One region of the Shewanella sp. Sh95 genome, then DNA from elsewhere that is predicted to be linked to it. Evidence: predicted binding sites of a transcription regulator. Region 1 holds the regulator's gene; each other region holds the start of a gene.
What was found. The regulator LexA, encoded in region 1, represses DNA repair genes until DNA is damaged. The targets are predictions, from matches to a motif close to TACTGTATNNNNATACAGTA.
Positions count from the first base shown of each region.

Region 2: the regulator LexA is predicted to act here: its motif matches at 2,964-2,983, upstream of umuD (translesion error-prone DNA polymerase V autoproteolytic subunit).
Region 3: the regulator LexA is predicted to act here: its motif matches at 1,938-1,957, upstream of dinG (ATP-dependent DNA helicase DinG).
Region 4: the regulator LexA is predicted to act here: its motif matches at 3,155-3,174, upstream of recG (ATP-dependent DNA helicase RecG).

Region 1 covers NZ_LGYY01000045.1:48,774-53,911, reverse strand. Annotated here, with positions in the region: gene plsB (glycerol-3-phosphate 1-O-acyltransferase PlsB) at 1-1,789, opposite strand, end outside; gene lexA (transcriptional repressor LexA) at 2,075-2,695, shown strand; gene AEA42_RS03745 (SulA-like leucine-rich domain-containing protein) at 2,692-3,204, shown strand; gene coxB (cytochrome c oxidase subunit II) at 3,610-5,138, shown strand, end outside.
Region 2 covers NZ_LGYY01000082.1:18,075-23,212, reverse strand. Annotated here, with positions in the region: gene AEA42_RS05980 (WYL domain-containing protein) at 1-769, opposite strand, end outside; gene AEA42_RS05975 (hypothetical protein) at 1,087-1,386, opposite strand; gene AEA42_RS05970 (3'-5' exonuclease) at 1,460-2,368, opposite strand; gene umuD (translesion error-prone DNA polymerase V autoproteolytic subunit) at 3,010-3,459, shown strand; gene umuC (translesion error-prone DNA polymerase V subunit UmuC) at 3,467-4,735, shown strand; gene mobI (conjugative transfer protein MobI(A/C)) at 4,746-5,138, opposite strand, start outside.
Region 3 covers NZ_LGYY01000020.1:25,637-30,774, reverse strand. Annotated here, with positions in the region: gene dinG (ATP-dependent DNA helicase DinG) at 1-1,914, opposite strand, end outside; gene AEA42_RS01435 (DNA polymerase II) at 2,055-4,484, shown strand; gene AEA42_RS01430 (porin) at 4,705-5,138, shown strand, end outside.
Region 4 covers NZ_LGYY01000104.1:19,948-25,085, forward strand. Annotated here, with positions in the region: gene AEA42_RS07565 (DUF3014 domain-containing protein) at 1-887, opposite strand, end outside; gene recG (ATP-dependent DNA helicase RecG) at 1,063-3,138, opposite strand; gene AEA42_RS07575 (ABC transporter substrate-binding protein) at 3,775-4,833, shown strand; partial or broken gene AEA42_RS07580 (GGDEF domain-containing protein) at 4,883-5,138, shown strand, end outside.

The DNA of each region.
Region 1 (5,138 bases):
CACCCAAAGGATCGGCGTTGATGGAGAACTTGTTCAGCTCTAATCCTTGCTGTACTAAGTGCTTGCCATCACCTTCGGCAACCGACGTAAACGACGTGTAAGGCACACGCTTAAGCAGGGTCAGGTATAAATCTAACTGACGCTCGAGCAAACAACGCTCTAAGGCATTTTGCTCCGACGCCAACAACACTAAACTGGTCAAGGTAATAGAGCTGGCGGCAGCGGCGTCGTTAATCCGCGTCATCACCCGATTTGCTAACACGTTCACCGCTGGGGTTAACCAAGTCGGTTTTTGCTCAGGATCATCAGCCACTTCACTGCGCCAGTTTGGTGCCGTTTCATTCAAGAAATTTTGCAATGTAATCGGCTCACCAAAGTTGACATAACCTTGGCCAAAATTACCTAATTTACGAATAGCACCAAAGACTTGCCATACAGATTCTTTCTGTTTTTTCTTACCGCTTAGCTCTTTGTGATAGGTCGCCACTTCCATCACGTGATCGTAGCCTAAATACACAGGCACTAAGGTGACTGGGCGTTCGATACCACGCAGCACACTGTTGATCGTCATAGCGATCATGCCCGTTTTAGGCGCCAATAGACGACCGGTACGAGAACGGCCACCTTCAGAGAAATACTCAACCGAATATCCCTTAGCAAACAGCTGATCGAGGTACTCACGGAACACGGCCGTATAGAGTTTGTTGCCGTTAAAACTACGGCGAATAAAGAAAGCCCCGCCACGGCGGAACAGCGGCCCCGCAGGCCAGAAGTTTAGGTTGATACCCGCAGCAATATGCGGTGGCACCATACCTTGGTAATACAGAATGTAAGATAACAGCAGGTAATCCATATGGCTGCGATGGCAGGGCACATACACAATCTCATGACCATCGTGGTGTAACTGCCGAATATGCTCGGCACCTTTGATGTTAATACCGCTGTAGAGCTTGTTCCATAACCACGTTAAAAAGCGCTCAGCAATACGTACGAGACTATCGGAATAATTCGCCGCAATTTCATCAAGATATTCAATTGCTGTTTCACGCGCTTGGGTTTCAGAAATCTTCTTGCTCGCGGCTTCTTCCTGAATCGCCTTGCGTAAGGATTCAGATTTCAGCAAGGAATGGAATAACGCCTGACGATTAGGCAACACAGGCCCCGTCATCACCTTACGTTGGCGGCGGAAATGCACTCTCGCTACTCGAGCCAATTTATGGGCAATGCCCATATCGGTACCATGTTCGTCGGCCATGTAACGCAGCGATACCGCATTAGAAAATTGCACAAAGTTGTGACGGCCCAAAAATAGGATCATCAAGCACTTACGTAACCAAGTAGGGTTCTCGCGCTCAAGCACTGCCGCCTTCATGGTGTCGTCTTCTTTACCCGGAGTACGACCCCAATACAGACTCACAGGCACCAGCTGGATATCTAACTCTGGCTTTTCCTTATGGACGGCCAACAAACGCATAAAACATTCGAGGAATGGCTCATTGCTGGCGCGTTCACCAAATAAGGGCTTACGACCTTCAAGGCATACCACCCGTGGCGCCACAACGCCATTCACCACCAGCGGCTCGTAAGGGCTTGGCAAACCAAGTTTCGTGGTGATCTCGCTTAACGCAGCAATATCACTCAGGGATTCTGTTTTCATTACATAAGCAAGCGGTCTGGAGGCATCCAGATTCAGATCGGCAAAGGGATCCTGTGGCACAACAATAGTGTGCACTAAGTGCTTTTGGATCCAACGTAATGATTTCAACCAAAGAGAGTCTTGTTTAGGCATTATTCTTATGCAATGTAAGTACGTTCATTAGCCCCATAGAATACCAGATTCTAGAGAATATACCCAAACAACCTAAAGATGCAGGATTCAGCTGCTGATTTTAATGACTTAGTAACGCACTTTAGGCGACACCATTTATTGATACCGTGCAAATGGCATTCACCCCATAGATGACGATTACGGTTATTTGCAGATCTAGCTGACCAAGTTAAAAGTGGTTAATACTTGCACTACCAATAATACTGTATATACTAACAGTAACTGTATAGAAAAACAGGAAAGACCATGAGACCGTTGACGCCACGCCAAGCCGAAATTTTAGAGCTGATTAAACGTAATATTGCCGAGACTGGCATGCCACCCACTCGGGCCGAAATTGCCACCCGTTTGGGTTTTAAAAGTGCAAATGCCGCAGAAGAACACCTTAAGGCATTGGCGAAAAAAGGCTGCATCGAGATCATGCCTGGTACTTCCCGCGGGATCCGTCTCCCTGTAGAGGAAGAAGATAACCGCGAAACAGGCTTGCCACTTATCGGCCAAGTGGCAGCGGGTGAACCTATTCTCGCCCAAGAGCATGTCGAACAGTATTACCAAGTCGACCCCAGCATGTTCCACCCTGCTGCCGATTTCCTGCTGCGCGTAAAAGGCGACAGTATGAAGAATATCGGCATCCTTGAGGGTGACCTGCTTGCCGTTCATAAAGTACAACAAGCGCGCAATGGACAAGTTGTTGTTGCTCGCGTTGACGATGATGTAACCGTAAAACGCTTTGAAAAAAAAGGTAATTTAGTCTACCTACATGCCGAGAATGAAGACTATTCACCGATTAAAGTCGATTTGAGTTTCCAAAGTCTAACAATTGAAGGGCTCGCCGTAGGGGTGATCCGCAACGGAGATTGGCTATGAACAAACTATTAGGTAATGCCCCGCGTCACCCCGGTTTATGGCTCGATACGGTTCGAGATACAGAGACCGACTGGCAGCATACATCAATAGTCACTATGCCAACTCAGAGCCAAGGGCGCCAAGAGCTGACACAGCTGAGCAAACAACTTGCCCAACTGAGCCAACAGGGAAGATGGATAGTGCTCATCAACCCACCTAGTATTGGCTACAAGCAGCTATTAGCAAACGCAGGTGTGCGTATGGATCGCGTACTATTGGTTCACGCAAAAGATGAGGTCGAAACCCTTTGGGCGATGGAAAAAGCCTTAACCAGTGGCACATCTAGCGCAGTGATTACTTGGATTAACGCCCTAGATACTCGCGATAATCGTCGCCTACAAATTGTAGCAAAGAGCGCACGTGCAATGGGTATCGTGCTTGAAGGTTCAACGAATGACCAACCTTCTAGCACCAATCTCACACAATCGGCTAAATTTACTCAACCCGCATTTTTCAGCTCTGTTCATTAAAAATTTTTCACACCGTATTTAGCCTTGAAAGCCGCCTCACCTGTGAATGTGAGGCTTTTTTTTGGCAATTTTTCAGACAATTAGAAAAAGAAGTGATCTTGATCAATTTTTAAACAGCAAGTATGTTTGATTTAGGCGCACATGATATATGGCCTGTTTAGGCAGAAATATCGCGTTATTTTCGAATATCGCTCGCCCACAAAAATTGAGAATAATGGATTTATTCAGCAGTATGTGCCAGTGTGGCTAATACCAGCAGTAACAATACTTGATCATAAGTAAGCCGCCAACGCACGTTGAAGTCAGAAACACTTTTTTGGGAACTGAAGAGTTTGCATAGAGTTGAGACTTACTGTGTTGCTCTTCTTTGTAGTTGCTATTTGCAATTAGCAGAGGAGAAGTCTTGTGAAGCAATGGTTGTATTGTTTACTCGTGGTGCTATTCGCCCCACCGTTGGCCGCAGCAGACATGCGGTTCAATATGACGCCTGGCGTAACAGAAATCAGTGGCAAGGTATACCACCTGCACATGACGATTCTGTATATCTGCTGCGCGATAGGCTTAGTGGTTTTTGGCGTGATGATTTATGCCATGATCAACCACAGAAAATCCAAGGGCGCGGTCGCGTCACACTTCCATGAGAGTACAAAAGTTGAAATCGCTTGGACGATAATTCCCTTTATCATTCTGATCTTAATGGCGATTCCGGCAACTAAAACTCTGATTGCCATGGAAGACCCCAGCAATGCCGATCTCACGGTAAAAGTCACAGGATCGCAATGGAAGTGGCATTACAGCTATTTCGATCAAGATATTGAGTTTTACAGTATTCTCGCCACACCAAGACCTCAAATCGAAGGTAGTGAGGCCAAGGGAGAGCACTACTTACTCGAGGTCGATAAGCCCCTTGTCCTGCCTGTAAATAGAAAAATCCGCTTTCTGATGACTTCTGAAGATGTTATCCATTCATGGTGGGTACCAGATTTTGCAGTGAAAAAAGATGCTAACCCAGGGTTTATCAACGAGGCGTGGACCCATATCGATAAACCCGGCATTTACCGTGGTCAATGTGCCGAACTTTGCGGCAAAGATCATGGATTTATGCCGATAGTGGTTCAGGCACTGCCCGAAGCCGAGTTCGATGCTTGGGTTGCAGAACAAAAACAAGCTGCCAATGCCGCAGCGCAAGCCGCACAAGCCGCCTTATCACAAACACTGAGTAAAGAAGAGCTGATGACTCAGGGTGAGCAAGTTTACCTTGGTCACTGCGCAGCCTGCCATCAACCTAATGGCGAAGGTCTCAAAGGCGTATTCCCACATCTCAAAGGCAGCCCCATAGCTACCGGGCCACTGAGCGGTCATCTTGAAATCGTGCTCAATGGTAAAACGGGTACGGCCATGCAAGCCTTCAGTAAACAATTAACGCCCCAAGAAATTGCCGCAGTGATTACCTATGAGCGTAATGCGTGGGGCAACAACACGGGTGATGCGGTGCAAGCCAAAGACGTTGATGCCCATAAATCCGGTGGCACCAATAGCGAACCAGTAGCAACGACTCAGCCCCCCTCAACCACCGATGCGCCCAAAGCGGCGACAGAGCCCATCGCCAGTGTCGATCCCGCGAGTCTTCCCACGCTCAGCCATGATGAACTGATGGCCGAAGGAGAAAAGACCTATGCCACAGTTTGCGCCGCCTGCCACCAGCTAACGGGTGCAGGTATGCCTCCCGCCTTCCCCGCCCTTGCTGGTAGCGTTATTGCAACAGGCCCAGTCGCCAATCACATCGATATAGTGATGCACGGTAAACCGGGCACGGCGATGCAGGCATTTGGCAACCAACTCACGCCACAACAACTTGCCGCCATCATTACCTATGAGCGCAATGCGTGGGGCAACAATACCGGCGATACAGTGCAACCCGCTGATATTGCTCG
Region 2 (5,138 bases), on a different contig from region 1:
TAATCTCAACCTTTAGAACGCCACCCGTCATACCATAATCCAGTTCAATCGCTTCGCTGTGCTTAATACGAGGATGCGGCACTAACTCTAGCTCTACAAAGCGATTCCATTGCCGATCTTGGGTTTCGAGCTCCGTTTCAGACAAAGTGGAATCTTCAAGCACAACCGCTGCTTTAATTCGGGTCAGCACAAAGTCACGGAACTCAGCATGCTTGCGGTCAAAACCACGAACATGCCAACGCAGGCCATTGTCCACCAGCGTATGCGGCACAATTTCACGCGTGGTTTCACCGCTCGATAACGACACATAGGTGATACACAAGGCTTTGCCTTTGTGTATGGCTTCGGTGACTTTCGCCACTATAGATAGGCTTGGCTTGTTTAAGTGATAAGGCGCTTCACAAGCCAGAGGCGGTTTTACCTTTCCAGTAAAGCCATCACCGTACCCTTGGCTAATCGTCGCCAGCGTTCTCACAACGTCATAGTCGAACAAGGGTTCAAATGCTTCACCACGCTTATGCAACTTGAGCTTTTGGTCATACTCAATGTTGCCTGGTGCAAGCTCTCGGTACATGGTGAAGTCTTTCGTTGCTTGTGCGGCCGCTATGCTGAAGCGATCGACTAAATCTGCCCGTACCGCTTCTCCCTTAAACAATAAGGTGAAATCGATGTGGGCAATGCGATCCCGGGTTGCTTGTGGCAACTGCGCTATCTGCGAAAGCCTATCTGGCTTCGCCACTACTGTTTGTTTCAGACCATCATTTGTCATGCGTCTTGTTTATCCAATTCAACCAGATTCTTAAAACTCTGTTTATAAAATACGGTCAGGCATCGCTTAATCACATTGAACGGCATGGCACAAAGCTGCTCTTTATCCGCAATGACTAATCAATCTCTACTGGTTGAAGCTGGACAGATGGCCATAAAACACTGAATAGGCTTCAACCTAATTAATTTTATTAGGTATCATCCTATCACAAATTATTTTGTAGGGAAGACTAAGCGGCAACTTTTTGATCTGGATTGCAATTGCCGCTCAGATATGGGCGTAAAGACATTGTTTTATGCCATTGCTGATAGTCATGATCAATGCGCTACCCGAACCAGTGACACCACGATGTTACTGCTTTGAGACTTTTCTTTTTCTGAGTCTGTGGACATCAGGGCTCGTTGCTCACTCTCCCGAATGCGCCTGGCAACTTCTGCCTGGGCTGGTAGCAATGGCAGCATCCCTTCAGCAATCGCGTCTGGGGCAGACTCTTGACCACAGGACATCAAATGCTTCCATGGATCTTTAAGAAAGCACTCGAACGTGATGCCAAATTCAATGATGCGGGCAGAGACGAAGATTTCGCCCCAGTATTCAATGTAGGTGTCGTGGTACATGGAAAGATTCCTCTTGTTGGTTAAACCATGAGTTCACTTTCCATTTTCCAGAGGTTTTCAAATATGCAAGGGGCTATGACAAAGCTTTAAATCGATTGCGGGCATCTTTGTAGTCATAGTGGGCATGTTCTGAGCCACGATGATACAAATCATCCAGGTAAGTTTGTTCCTGCGGCAACTCGTCTTCGCTGATTTCGCGCCACCAATGCTTGTTGGCACCTTTAACGCCGTCATGCCAACGGTAACCACGTTCTTTTAAATAGTCCTTTACGTCAAACGGCGCACCAAACGCACGAACTAACACAGTTCGCCTGTCTGCTTCAGACAACAAGTTTGCAACGGACTCGGGCAACAAATGGAACAACCAGGCCATCGCCAAACAATCGGTTGCGGCTCGGTGTCCTTCATAAAACCAACCTAAGCGAAGCAGCAGGTACTCAAGCTTTCGACTTTCAAAACCCAGCGCCTTCCAATCTATGCCACTGGCTGAACAGGCCCAAGATAGATGGACTAATGCAGCAAACCGCTTTTCAAAGAAAGGACGATCAAACTGTGCATTGTGTGCAACCACCAGCGGATCATCGGATAACCAACTCGCTACCAGTGAATCATCAATGCGCTGGCCTTGCACCATATCATCGGTGATACCGGTTAACTCGGTGATCAGCTCGGGGATTGGCTTGCCGGGATCTTCATACAGGCTGATCACATCAACAATCGACACAATCCGCATAGCTGATGGGCTGTAAAGCACCTTAACCATACCAAGCTCAATAATGGACTCGTCATCGGCAGACAGTCCGGTTGTCTCTGTATCGAGCAGCACCATTGGCTGTTCATCACCGACCACAGGAGAAAGTTCAAGTGGCCAGGACTGCGGTTCACGCGTTAATGGAATGCGCTCCAGCAATCTAAAATCTTCTGGTCTTTCTGGGATCTCCGCGAGGCGCTCTAGCGGAAATGGCGCAGGGGCTCTTGTCATTGATGGTTCCTCTTCAATTCTATTGTTCGCTTTGGGTTATTTCACTGTGCCACAGGTTGTACAAAATGCACCTTGGATACCTCAGCGTTTTTTTTAATCTTTTTACTGGGTGAACCCATGTATAAAGGCTTTGGCTAAGCCTTTCAGAAAGCCTTAGCTAAACCGTTTAGGTAACCCTTACCAATACCCTTTACGTATGGCTTAGCCAACCCCTTTTCAAACGGTTGAAAAAGGCTTGAACTGAGTTCGACTGAGCATTTTAAAGATGCTCCTTACTTCGTTTTAAGCCTGTAAATTCAATACGAAGCAGAATTTTACTAACTGTTTTTAAACCCTTTGCAAAGGGTTCAACAAGCCTTGTCTGACGGTTACTTGACCCATGCGTTAACCAGTAGCAGTAACAGGATCAGTAACAGAAACAAGAGCAGTAGGCAGAAGCAGTATTGTCCAAGCCTTGCAGGCTTTGACGAGGACGAGCGATCCCCCACATCTAGTTTTTCATCACAAAAAATAAATCACCGACAACACAGCGTCTTACTCGAACAACTACAGTTTTACCTACAATTTTACTTGTAGAAATCAGCATAGCATTAGATACTGTATAAACAAACAGTACCAATTGTAATTTTTCGAGGTTCGTCATGAGTGTCTCGCTGATAGGCCGTAGCGGCGCACTTGCCTTCATCAAAGCCAAGCGCCTTCGTATTCCATTGTTCATGGAACGTGTTTCTGCTGGTTTTCCCTCACCAGCGCAGGATTATGTTGAGCAAACGCTCGACCTCAACGAGCTGTGCATCAAGCGACCGGCTGCAACGTTCTTTGTGCGTGTTGAAGGTGATTCAATGATTGATGCTGGGATTCACCCAGATGATATCCTGGTGGTTGATCGCTCTGTCCAAGCAGAACACGGTGACATTGTCATCGCTGGTATCCATGGTGAACTCACGGTAAAGGAGCTTCAACTAAGGCCGTGCGTCATGCTGCTCCCAAGAAACCAGGTGTATGAGCCCATTCATATTCCTGAAGGGACAGAGTTAGAGATATTTGGTGTGGTCACCAATGTGGTGCGAAACATGCGCCGTAAGTCGTGACTATCCCATGCCAGTATTTGCCTTGGTGGACTGCAACAACTTTTACGCCAGTTGTGAGAAGCTGTTTCGTCCTGATTTAAAAGATACGCCGGTTGTGGTGCTGTCCAACAATGACGGCTGCGTGGTTGCACGGTCGCGTGAAGCTAAGTTACTCGGTATTAAAATGGGCGTACCCGTCTTTCAAATCAAAGCTGAAATGCAGCGTCATGGTATTTTGGCATTCTCGTCCAATTACGCGCTGTACGCAGATTTGAGCAGTCGAGTGATGCGCACTTTGGAGGAGATGGCACCACGAGTAGAGGTTTACTCCATTGACGAAGCGTTTTTGGATTTAACCGGTATTGAGTCGGCCATATCCCTTGTCGAGTTCGGACAACAAGTGCGAGAGCGCATAGGCCACTGGATTGGGATCACCGTTTGTGTAGGCATTGCACCGACTAAAACACTCGCCAAGCTGGCTAACCATGCCGCCAAAAAGTATCCGGCCACTCAGGGGGTTGTAGACCTGACCAATCCAGATCGGCAACGTCGATTGCTCGCATTAGTCCCGGTTGATGATGTTTGGGGCGTTGGTAAACGGCTTTCTAAGCGGTTAAATACGTTGGGTATCACCACAGCCTTAGACCTCGCCAATGCCTCTCCTAGAGCCATCAGAGACCAGTTTTCAGTAGTTTTAGAGAGAACCGTCAGAGAGCTCAATGGTGAGTCGTGCATTGAACTTGAAGAGATCCCGCCAACTAAGAAGCAAATCGTCTGTAGCCGTTCATTTGGCGTAAAAGTAACGCAATTTGAATTGTTACGTGAGGCCGTATGCGAATACGCAACCCGCGCCACTGAGAAGCTACGCAAAGAACAGCAGCAAGCCAAAGTGATGACCGTGTTCATACGTACCAGCCCCTTTAAGGACAACGAGCCGCAATACAGCAATTCCGCATCGGGCGAGTTGTTGATCCCCAGTTGCGATACGCGTGATTTTATCGAGCTGGCCAATCACTTACTCAAGCGGATTTGGAAGAATGGTTTTCGTTACGCCAAAGCGGGCGTCATGCTGTCTGACTTTTACGATCCTGGCATGTTTCAACCAGGACTATTCGATGACATATCGACCCGCTCTAATAGCCAACAGTTAATGTCTGTATTGGACACAATTAACCAAAGCGGTGCCGGAAAGGTTTTCTTTGCTGGACAAGGTACGAAGAAAGATTGGTCGATGAAGCGAGAGCATTTGTCTCCCGCTTATACAACACGCTGGGACCAGTTACCGCGAGTGAAATAGCGCAGTTGACTCAATACGCATTCACTCTGCGACGCAGCATGTTGAGCTTATCAACCTGGCGTCGAACATCACTGAAGAATTCTTCTTTCTCCATAGCCAGCGCTAACTCCCATTCTTTGGCTAGACCTTGGCAGTCCAAAAATGAGTATCTCAGCTTCGTCTTTGAAATACGCAGTCCCTTGCTAAAGACCACGCGCTTGCCTCGTTGACCGTGAAAACTGTTGATGTACCACTCTATGCCAAAGCCATACTTAAAGTCTCTGATACGGACACCAAGCAGCCCCCAGTCTTTAAAGGGCTCATTCTCTCGAACCTTGTAATGGGTAACCCAAAAGTCATCAACTTCAGCTCGTGCCAGCGCTTTTAGCCTGTCCGTTTCTTGCTGAAGTAAATCTGATACCTC
Region 3 (5,138 bases), on a different contig from region 1:
AATGGTGAGCTGCAGAAACGGATTTCCACCCTTTATTTTCACATATTCAGCATGGGCTTGCTCAACGGGCGAGGTTGGCACAGCAAAGGGTAGCTTAGTGACGATGAGGTTGGTGAGGTAATCTCCGGGTAAGTCCAAGCCTTCAGAAAAACTGCCGGTGCCAAACAAGATGCTCGGTTCACCTTTATCACATTTGGCCTTATGGGTCTCCAGCAATTGCTGGCGTGGTGCATTACCTTGGATCAGAATTTCCTGCGTGAGTTTGCCCTCGAGCAATTCGGCCACTTTTTCCATTTGCCAGTAAGAGGCAAACAGCACTAAGGTAGCCATTTCGCCGTCAATTAGCTCGATAATTTGTTCGGCAAGTTCAGCAGTATAGGCATCATCCGTCGGCTCGGTTTTCATCTTAGGTAAGTAGAGCGTGGCATTATTCGGATAATCGAAAGGGGATTGCAGAGCGAGATAACGACTGCCGTCCTTTAATGATAACCCTACCTGATGGGCAAAATGGTCAAAGTTATTCAGCGCCCGCAGCGTAGCGCTACATAGCACGACGCCAGCAGCCTTTTGCCACAGCATAGATTCGAGCATAAACCCAACTTCAATCGGCGAGGCGCTAAACAGGTAATCGACCTGTTTGCCCGTGAGTAATTCAATCCAGCGGGCGAGGGGCGCGCCTTTAGTGGAATCTTCCTTTGCCATCATTTTCCAGAGCTTTTGCAGGTTTTCGAGTCGCTGCAACATAAAGCCCATTTCGGCCTGCAGCGCTTCAGCCTGGTGCTTAGGAATATCGCCATCTTTTATCGCCTCGGCCAGCAATAACTGCATCTTGTTAAATTGCTTGAGGGCAAGATTGGAGGTGGCCGCGAGATTCTCGGCAGGGATTTTTAACGCATCGGGTAATTTGCCGTGTTCGAACCGATAGCGACTCTCTGGATTGGCAAACTGCTTGGTCTGGGTATCACAATAGTGGGCGACTTGATTGAGCTGAGCGATTAAGTCGCCAATATGATCCTGCATCGCCTGCGCTGGGGCGATGATATTGTTGCTCTTTATCTGATTTTGTAACTTGGCGCTGGTCTTACCGACTTTTTCAAGCCAGTCGGCGGCGCCTCTAAGCGTTGCCTGTGCGCTAGAAAAGTCCCGTGCGACAATTGGTAAGTGGTGAGCTTCGTCAATGACGTAAAATACCTCTTCGGGATCGGGCAAAATCACCCCGCCGCCTAGCTCTAAGTCGGCGAACAGCAAACTATGGTTGGCGATCAGTACATCCCAAGTATCCACATCCTCACGGGCCTTGTGAAACGGGCAATTACGATGGCTGGCGAGTTGCCGATGACAACTGTGTTTATCGCAGGCGATTTGTTGCCAGAGATGGTCCGGTATCGGTGTCGATAGTGTATCGATTTCACCGTTCCAGCGGCCTTCATTAAAGTCGCTGAGCAGCTCTTGCAGCATGGCAATTTGGCTGTTATCTGGCTTTGTTTGCCACATGGCCATTTGGGTACTGTTATCATCGCCGATTAACATTGCAAGCTTGGATAAACAGACATAGCGCTGGCGCCCTTTAACCAGACCGAAGCGAAAGTTTAGCCCTGATTGTTCGAGAAAAAACGGTAAGTCTTTGTGCAGCAACTGCTCCTGCAGCGCCACGGTTGCCGTGGCGATACAGACTTTTTTCTTACTCGCAAGCGCAAGCGGAATCGTGCCTAGAATATAAGACAATGATTTACCAATCCCCGTACCCGCTTCGACCACTATGATGCGTCTATCTTTGTCATAGTCGCCAGCCAGGGTCTTAGAGATTTCTGCTACCATAAAGTTTTGCTCGCGGCGCGGCCTAAAATTAGGCAAAGCGGTGGCAATATCTTTATAGATAGCGCGGATCTGGTTTTTTACGTTGTCAGGTAACATGCGGCACTACTTTATCGAATTAATGCTGTACATAATAACAGTGATTGCATAGCCTAAGAAACTTTTCTGCCATTTTATGGCAATTTTATTCTGTATCCCGAGAATCAATAAACAGCGAGAGCCTTAGAGTGAAACCGCAGTTGAATTCCCCCGAGAGTCTTGCACATGACACGGCTGCGCCCGTGAGTGTACAGGGACGCGTCCTGACGCGCCATGCTATTACATGCGGTTCAACGCTTGTGTTGCAGTATTATCTCGCCACTGTTTCTGGCCCAGTGCTGGTGGAGTTACCTGGCTCTGAGTACATTTGTTTTTGCCATCAAAGCGATATGGCTGCATTACAGTTACAAACGCCGGGGCTGGCGCTACGCTTTGTGCCGCTTATGCTTAAAAGTTTTAAAAGACAAGCCGTGGCGGCGATTTATGCCCAGTCGAGCAGTGTGTTTCGTCACTTACAGCGGATAGCGACGGATGCTGGTATTCCCTTATTTGAGGCGGATATCCGTCCCGAGCAGCGTTTTTTAATCGAACGTTTTGTCGCGCTCGATGTGGCATTTTTAGGGCATCAAGTAAGCAATGTGGGTTTACAAGACCGCTTGCCCGTCTTTAGCGCCATACGGGCCAAAGCGGTTGCACCGCAGCCGGAAATAAAATTGCGTTCAATCTCCCTCGATTTTGAATGCAGTTTTGACGGATTACTCTATTCCGTGGCCCTTTATGGACGCGATGCGCAATCTCAGCCCTATGAAAAAGTCATTATGGTGGGCGAGGCGCTGCCAGATGCTGCAATCTATATCGAATGGGTGAACGATGAGGCGGCGCTTATTCATCATCTCATCGCTTGGTTTACTGAGTTTGATCCCGATGTGATTATTGGTTGGTCAGTAGTGACCTTTGATCTGGCCCTGTTATATCGGCGTGCGTTACTGCACCGGATCCCGCTGCGTATCGGTCGAGGTAGTGCGCTTCTCGAGTGGAAGGTCGAGAATAAATTTCGGCCTGAAACCTTAAGTTTACCGGGGCGAGTGGTGCTCGATGGTATCGATTGGTTAAAGGCGGCCTTTTATCAATTCGAGCGCTTCTCCTTGGAATTTGTCGCCCAAGCGTTACTCGGTGAAGGCAAAGCGATTCATAATGTAGAAAATCGAGTCCAAGAGATTGATGCGCTATTTACCGAAAATAAGCAAGGGCTTGCTCACTATAATCTGACTGATAGTCGCTTAGTGTGGGATATTTTTGAGCATACTCAGTTGTGGGATTTTGCCCTCGCTCGCGCCGAGTTAACGGGATTAGAACTGGGGCGGGTAGGCGCCTCGGTCGCCGCATTCAATCATTTGTATCTACCGCATTTACATAGAGCGGGTTTCGTTGCGCCCGCAGAGCCTGCAAGTCAAGGGATTGAAAGCCCTGGCGGTTATGTAATGGATTCAGTCCCTGGTTTTTATCAGCATATTTTAGTGTTTGACTTTAAAAGTCTTTATCCATCGATAATTCGTACTTTTTTGATCGATCCGAAAGGGCTCATTGAAGGTCTGGATAACGAGGAACATATTTTGGACGAGTCTGAAATCGTTCCCGGTTTTTTAGGGGCTCGTTTTAGTCGGCATCAACCGATCCTACCAAAACTCATCCAAAATCTCTCAGAACAACGCGAAAAAGCCAAGCGGGAGGCAAATGCGCCTTTATCGCAAGCAATTAAAATCATTATGAATTCGCTCTATGGGGTTTTAGGCTCCCAAGGCTGTGTTTTCCATGATGCGAAACTGGCAAGCTCCATCACCATGCGCGGTCATAAAATAATGAAACAGACTCGCGCTTGGATAGAGGAAATGGGTTATCAAGTTATTTATGGGGACACGGATTCCACCTTTGTCTATTTGGGCTCTGATCCTGATCTCAGTGATATTAATGCCTTAGGTAAGCAGATTGCCGCGCAAATCAATCAACAATGGCAGAGTAAAATCGTAAAGGAGTTTCAGCTAGAAAGCTTCCTTGAGCTACAGTTTGAGCGCCATTACGAACAGTTTTTTATGCCGACCTTGAGGGGATCGGAGGAGGGGAGTAAGAAGCGTTATGTCGGTGCTTGGCGCAATAGGAATGGAGGGCTGGAAATCACTTTTAAGGGGATGGAGCAGGTGCGAAGTGATTGGAGCCCCTTAGCGCGTAAGGTTCAAGCTGAACTTTATGAGCGAATGTTCAATCAGCGAGATATCAGCGGTTATCTCGCTGGTGTCATAAGCGAACTGCAGTCAGGAAAGCGGGATGCTGAATTAGTGTTTAGTAAACGAATGCGCCGAAATCTTGAAGAGTACACCGCAAAATCCTCCCCCCATGTCAAAGTCGCACGTCAGCTATGTGAGTTAACAGGAAAGGTATCCTATGGCAAGAGAGGAGCTCAGATTGATTATGTCATCACTGTAAATGGTCCTGAACCTGTTTCGCATAGATCGTCTACAATTGATTATCAATACTACATAGATAAGCAAATTGGCCCTATTGCAGAGCCTGTCTTTTCAATAATGAAATTAAATTACACGAACATTGCCTCTAAACAGTTGCTGTTAATTTAGTGTTGCCGTTGTGTGTTTTGTGTTTTACTTGCGGGTCTTTGTAGTGTTTTAACCTGTTTTATAGAGGTTAAACACGCTGTTTTTGTGATGTTTCTCTACATAATCTTTAGGTTTCGCTTGGAGAGTGGAATGAAAATTTGCTACTCTCACCGGGAAATTGTAAGGAAATATAACAACGGAATGACGTTGATAAAACATAAACGAAAAGGTTAAGCACCAAATGAACAAAACGTTAGTAGCAACTGCGCTAACAGCACTCTTTCTCGCCCCAACTGTATCTGCAATCGAAATCTACAAAGATGATAAAAATGCGGTAGAAATCGGTGGCTTTATCGATGCGCGCGTAATCAACACTCAAGGTGAAACTGAGGTTGTTAATGGTGCTTCTCGAATTAATTTTGGTTTCAGCCGTGAGTTAACCCACGGTTGGAACGCCTTTGCTAAATTGGAATGGGGTGTGAACCCTGTTGGCAGCAGCGATATTGTCTATAACAACCGCTTCGAATCTGTACAAGATGAGTTTTTCTACAACCGCTTAGGTTACGCGGGCATTAGCCACGATGAGTACGGCACTATCACTATTGGTAAGCAATGGGGTGCTTGGTATGACGTGGTTTACAACACCAACTACGGTTTTGTATGGGATGGTAACGC
Region 4 (5,138 bases), on a different contig from region 1:
GCGAGTTGGCTTTCCATTTTACGCAGTGCAGTTTTCACTTTACGAGTGTTCTCTGGTCCCATACGAACAAGCAGTTTTTGGGCACTGGGTAAGGCTTCCAAATTGGGATCAACGAAGCGATAGTTGACGCTAATTGAACTCAGCTCAATGGGCTCTTCAATAATTGGCGCTGCGAGCATTACCTTAATTGCTTGTAGCATTCTGTCATTGAATTTGGCGTTGCTATAACCCAGTTCAGCGAAGGCTTCATCAAATAGCGGCGTGAGTTGCTTGTAGGTGTGCATTAAGCTTTGCTCATCCATATTGGCAATGACGGTCGCGTAGGCATCATATCTGTGGTAACTCTCTGGATTTAAATACACTTTGTTAGTGATTTCCGCCACGGTAAAGAGTTTTTCAGGGCCCTTAATTGGGCTGACTTTGCGGGTCAATTCGCCCTGCGCCAAGTTATCCACGAAGACTACAAACTGACGGATCAAATCTTGTGTGACTAAGGATGAACCTACGACATTATTACTGATAAGTGCCAGTGCTTTTTGATGCACAAAAGCATCACTCTCAGGCAAGTTTGGCACCGTTTCTACGGGCGCTTGAGGCTCAACGGTGGTGGTTGAGTCTGTTTCCGTCGTGGTCGTTTGTGGTGTTACGTTTTCAACTGGAGTGGTTTCAGGCTCAGGGTTTGTTTCCAGAGTAAGCGGTTCTGACGATGGCGGCTCTGGTAGTACTATCGGTGCATTAGGAATGAGTTTGGGTGAGTCATCTTTACTATAGTAGTAATAACCTGCCGCAGAGAGCAGGATGACGAGCACAATCGCAATCAACGCAAAGCGATTACTGCTAGACGAGGTCTCTTGAGGTGTAATTCTATCATCTTGATTAACTTGCATTTTACATCCTTCGCTTCAGTGTCAAGGTAATGTGGTGAATATCATGCAGCTAACATTAAAGTGCAAGTGCCGCCTTTTAGGTTGCAAGTTCATTTTGCAAGTTTACACGCGCTTGTCCATAGCGGTTAGCTGAACAGGTTGAATTTATTTTACCTTGAAGGGGTTAGCTTAAGGTTTACGCTTGAACATATTGTTGCCTATGCCCAAGCCAACGATGAATAATGGCATCAACCGCATCGGGTGCTTGCGACATCACATGATTCGCAAGCTTTTGGATATGTGGTATAAGCGCTTGATCTCTAACTAAATCAGCTATCTTAAGTTCGGCTAGCCCTGTCTGTTTAGTGCCTAACACTTCACCGGGACCACGTATCTCTAGGTCTTTCTGTGCGATAACAAAACCATCATTACTCTGCCGCAGGACATTCAACCGCTGACTTGCGGTTTGACTCAGTGGCGCCTTGTAGAGTAACACACAATGACTGGCTACGGCACCGCGCCCTACTCGTCCTCGCAGTTGATGCAACTGTGCAAGTCCCAATCGTTCGGGGTTTTCGATTATCATCAGGCTAGAGTTAGGGACATCGACGCCGACCTCAATTACCGTTGTTGCCACCAATAAGTTTATGGTTCCCGCTTTAAAGTCCGCCATAATTTGTTGCTTTTCAGCACCTTTCATCCTGCCGTGGACTAAACCTATGGTCAGCTCCGGCAGCGATAGTCGTAATTCTTCGGCAGTATCTTCGGCGGCTTGGCACTCGAGGACTTCGGATTCTTCAATCAAGGTACAGACCCAATAGGCTTGGCGCTTGTCCGTGATCACGCTGTTGCGGACGCGCTCGAGTACTTCATTACGGCGCGAATCGGGTATGGCGACTGTGGTGACGGGTGTGCGCCCTGGGGGTAACTCATCGATAATCGAGGTGTCGAGATCGGCGTAGGCTGTCATGGCTAACGTCCGTGGGATCGGGGTTGCCGTCATAATCAACTGATGGGGATGAAACCCTTGATTGATACCTTTTTCCCTGAGTCCCATCCGCTGGTGGACACCAAATCGGTGCTGCTCGTCGATGATAATTAAAGCGAGCCTATGGAAGATAACCTGTTGCTGAAAAATGGCGTGGGTGCCGATCACCATTTGTGCCGCGCCAGATTCAATATCCGCTAAAGATTGCGCCCGAGCTTTACCTTTAAGCTTACCCGCAAGCCAACCGACTTTTAATCCTAGTGGTTCAAACCACGCGGCAAAGTTAGCTGCATGCTGCTCGGCGAGTAATTCGGTGGGCGCCATCATGGCCACTTGATAGCCGTTTTCAATCGCTTGAAGGGCGGCGAGGGCGGCGACTAAGGTTTTGCCTGAGCCGACATCCCCTTGCACTAAGCGCATCATGGGGTGCGGTTGTGCTAAATCTTTACCTATCTCGGCAACGACACGTTGCTGCGCGCCTGTGGGTTTAAAGGGCAGTGAGGCGAGAAAAGGCTTTAGTAATTGCCCCGTGGCATGCATGGTCACGGCGGCGTCGAGGTTACTGCGTTGTCTTAGGCGTAGCATACTCAGGTTGTGGGCGAGTAATTCTTCCTGCACCAGTCGCTGCTGCGCGGGGTGTTGACCAAGCTCTAAATCAAATTGTGAAATCCCCGCATGGGGGCGATGCAGGGTTTGCAGCGCCTGTTTTAGGCTCATGTTGTTTGGCTGCAAATGGGCGGGTAATAACTCGGTCAAGCCGCCATCTTCTAATAATTCAAGTGCCTGTTCGGTGAGCTTAATCCAACTCGCCTGTTTTAAGCCCTCGGTGGTGGGATAAATCGGCGTAAGTGTATCGCTTAGGTGAATATCCTCACCCGGATAGACGATTTTATATTCGGGGTGCACGATTTCCGCTTGATGACTTCCGCGACGAATTTCGCCATAGGCACGGATCATTAATCCATTTTGCATCGCATTGCGCTGCGCCATTGAAAAGTTAAAAAAGCGTAGGCTCATGCTGCCAGTATCGTCACGCACATTGCAGACGAGCATGCGTTTACGGCCTTGAAGGATTTGAGTCGACTGGATTTCGGCCTCAATGGTGCCGTAATTTCCGGGCATGAGTGCGGCGATGGGATAGATTTGAGTGCGGTCTTCGTAGCGCAGGGGCAAGTGAAACAGCAGATCTTGTACTGTTGTGATGCCGAGTTTGGCGAGTTTTTCCGCGACTCTTTTGGCGACGCCCTTGAGTTCGGTGATCGGAACAAGATCCAATTGCTGCAAGTCGTTAGCACTCAATCACTGTGAATTTATACATATACTAACAGAGAATAAACGTAAGGCAATCTTGGGGGATCGACTGTGGTTAAGTGCGCTATGTAAAGAGGCTGAATGATTAGGGCGTGTTGACGTTTCAGGGTTATTTTTGCAGCAATTAGGCTGGCTTTTATGCAAGGCAAAGTCCGTGCCGTGTAGTTATTCTACATAAACGGACGATAACGCGGCAGAAAAGCCAGCCAAATGCTGCCAGAAGGGTTCGTCTGGCAAGCTCTTGCTCTTACTTTCAGTCATAAGAGCCGCTCGTCATTTGAGTAGAATAACTACACATCATTCCTCGTTTCGCGAGCACGAACTTGCCAGAACGAACAAAATCTAATCTCGAAACGTCAACACGGCCTAATATTGGAATTAAAAATGGCCTCTTATCTTATGCGTCGAGTTATCTTATTAATATTAAATGAATATTCTATAATTTCGAGCCTAAAACAGGAGCGAAAATTAATATTCTTTATTATAAAGTACACTTTTTGTTATTTTGTGGTTTAATCGAAGTGTTGGTTGCCATTGAGTTGTTTTGGTAATTATGCGGTAACAAGGTTGTGAATCGATAATAATAAAGTGACCTCTGTGATGGATCACATGCGGGGAAACACGGTCGAGGAGTACTCGCCTTTGCATCTATTATGTTTACGTTGTTTATGGATAGGCATACTGTGTTTTGCTTTGCCTGCGTGGGCTAAATTGGATGTGGTTTTTTTTAATCCAGGCGCGGTTACGGATAGCTTTTGGGGTGATGTCGATAAATTAATGCAGGTGGCTTCATCAAAGCTTGATATTAATTTGCAAATCATACATTCAGATCGCAATCACTTTAAAATGATTGCTCAATTAGAAACGTTATTAAAATCTCACCCATCACTTCCTACTCATATTATTTTAGTGAATGAGAAGCAGTCTGCGATAAAAATGTTGCAGATGCTTTATCAATATCCCATATATGTTCAATTGATTTTAAATGATATTTCTGTCGCCGAGCGAGAACACTTATTGGCAGATCCACATTGGCAAACTTATTTATTACCAGCGATTATCCCAGATAACTATGCTATTGGTGCTGATACCGCTAAAAATTTGCTAAGTCGTTTAGAAAATAAAAAGGCTAAGGTTTTATTAATCTCAGGCGATAAATCTACGCCCGCATCAGTGTTAAGAACTCAAGGCGCTAATGATTATTTCTTTATGCAACCCAATGTTATTGTTACTCAAACGGTATATGGTCAATGGCGTGAAGATATTGCTTATGATCAAACATTAACCTTGCTCAGCCGTTATCCGGATTTAACCTTAATCTGGACGGCGAACGATAAAATGGCTATCGGAGTGGTAAAAGCACTCCGCGAAAAGGGCCTTGAACCTGGACGTGATGTACTGGTCAGTTCGATTAATACTTCCCCTGAGATTTTGTCGCTCTGCCAAGAACGTAAAGTGACTGCTCTGGGAGGTGGGCATTTTTTAGCGGGTGCTTTAGGGTTAATTCAGCTCAAACAATACCAAGAGACCCAACGTTATTCCTCCTATGAGGATATAGAACTCTTTAGGGTACTTAATCCCGATTCAGCTTTTTATCAGAAGTTAGTTGCAAGGGATTGGTCTGGGATCTTTAAGAGTCAGATTTTAGAGAAGTTACCAAAACAATAATAAAGAACAGGTATTCATGAAGCACCGAAATCATTCAATTAGCCACAGAATGACGCTGACGATTATCGGCGTAAGTTCGTTTTTTGCCGTGTTGACTATGCTTGTGCAGTTAATATGGAACTATCAGGAGAGCATAGATAAGACGACTGCGGATATCCGTGAGTATTCAGAATCTATCTTGCCTAGTATTGCTAAGTCGCTCTGGGACGTGGACCACGGACTCTTATCTGATTTGCTTTCAGGCTTGGGCATGATGCCGATGGTGTCGAGTGTCAATTTAGAGAGTATCGATGGCGTAGCCATGC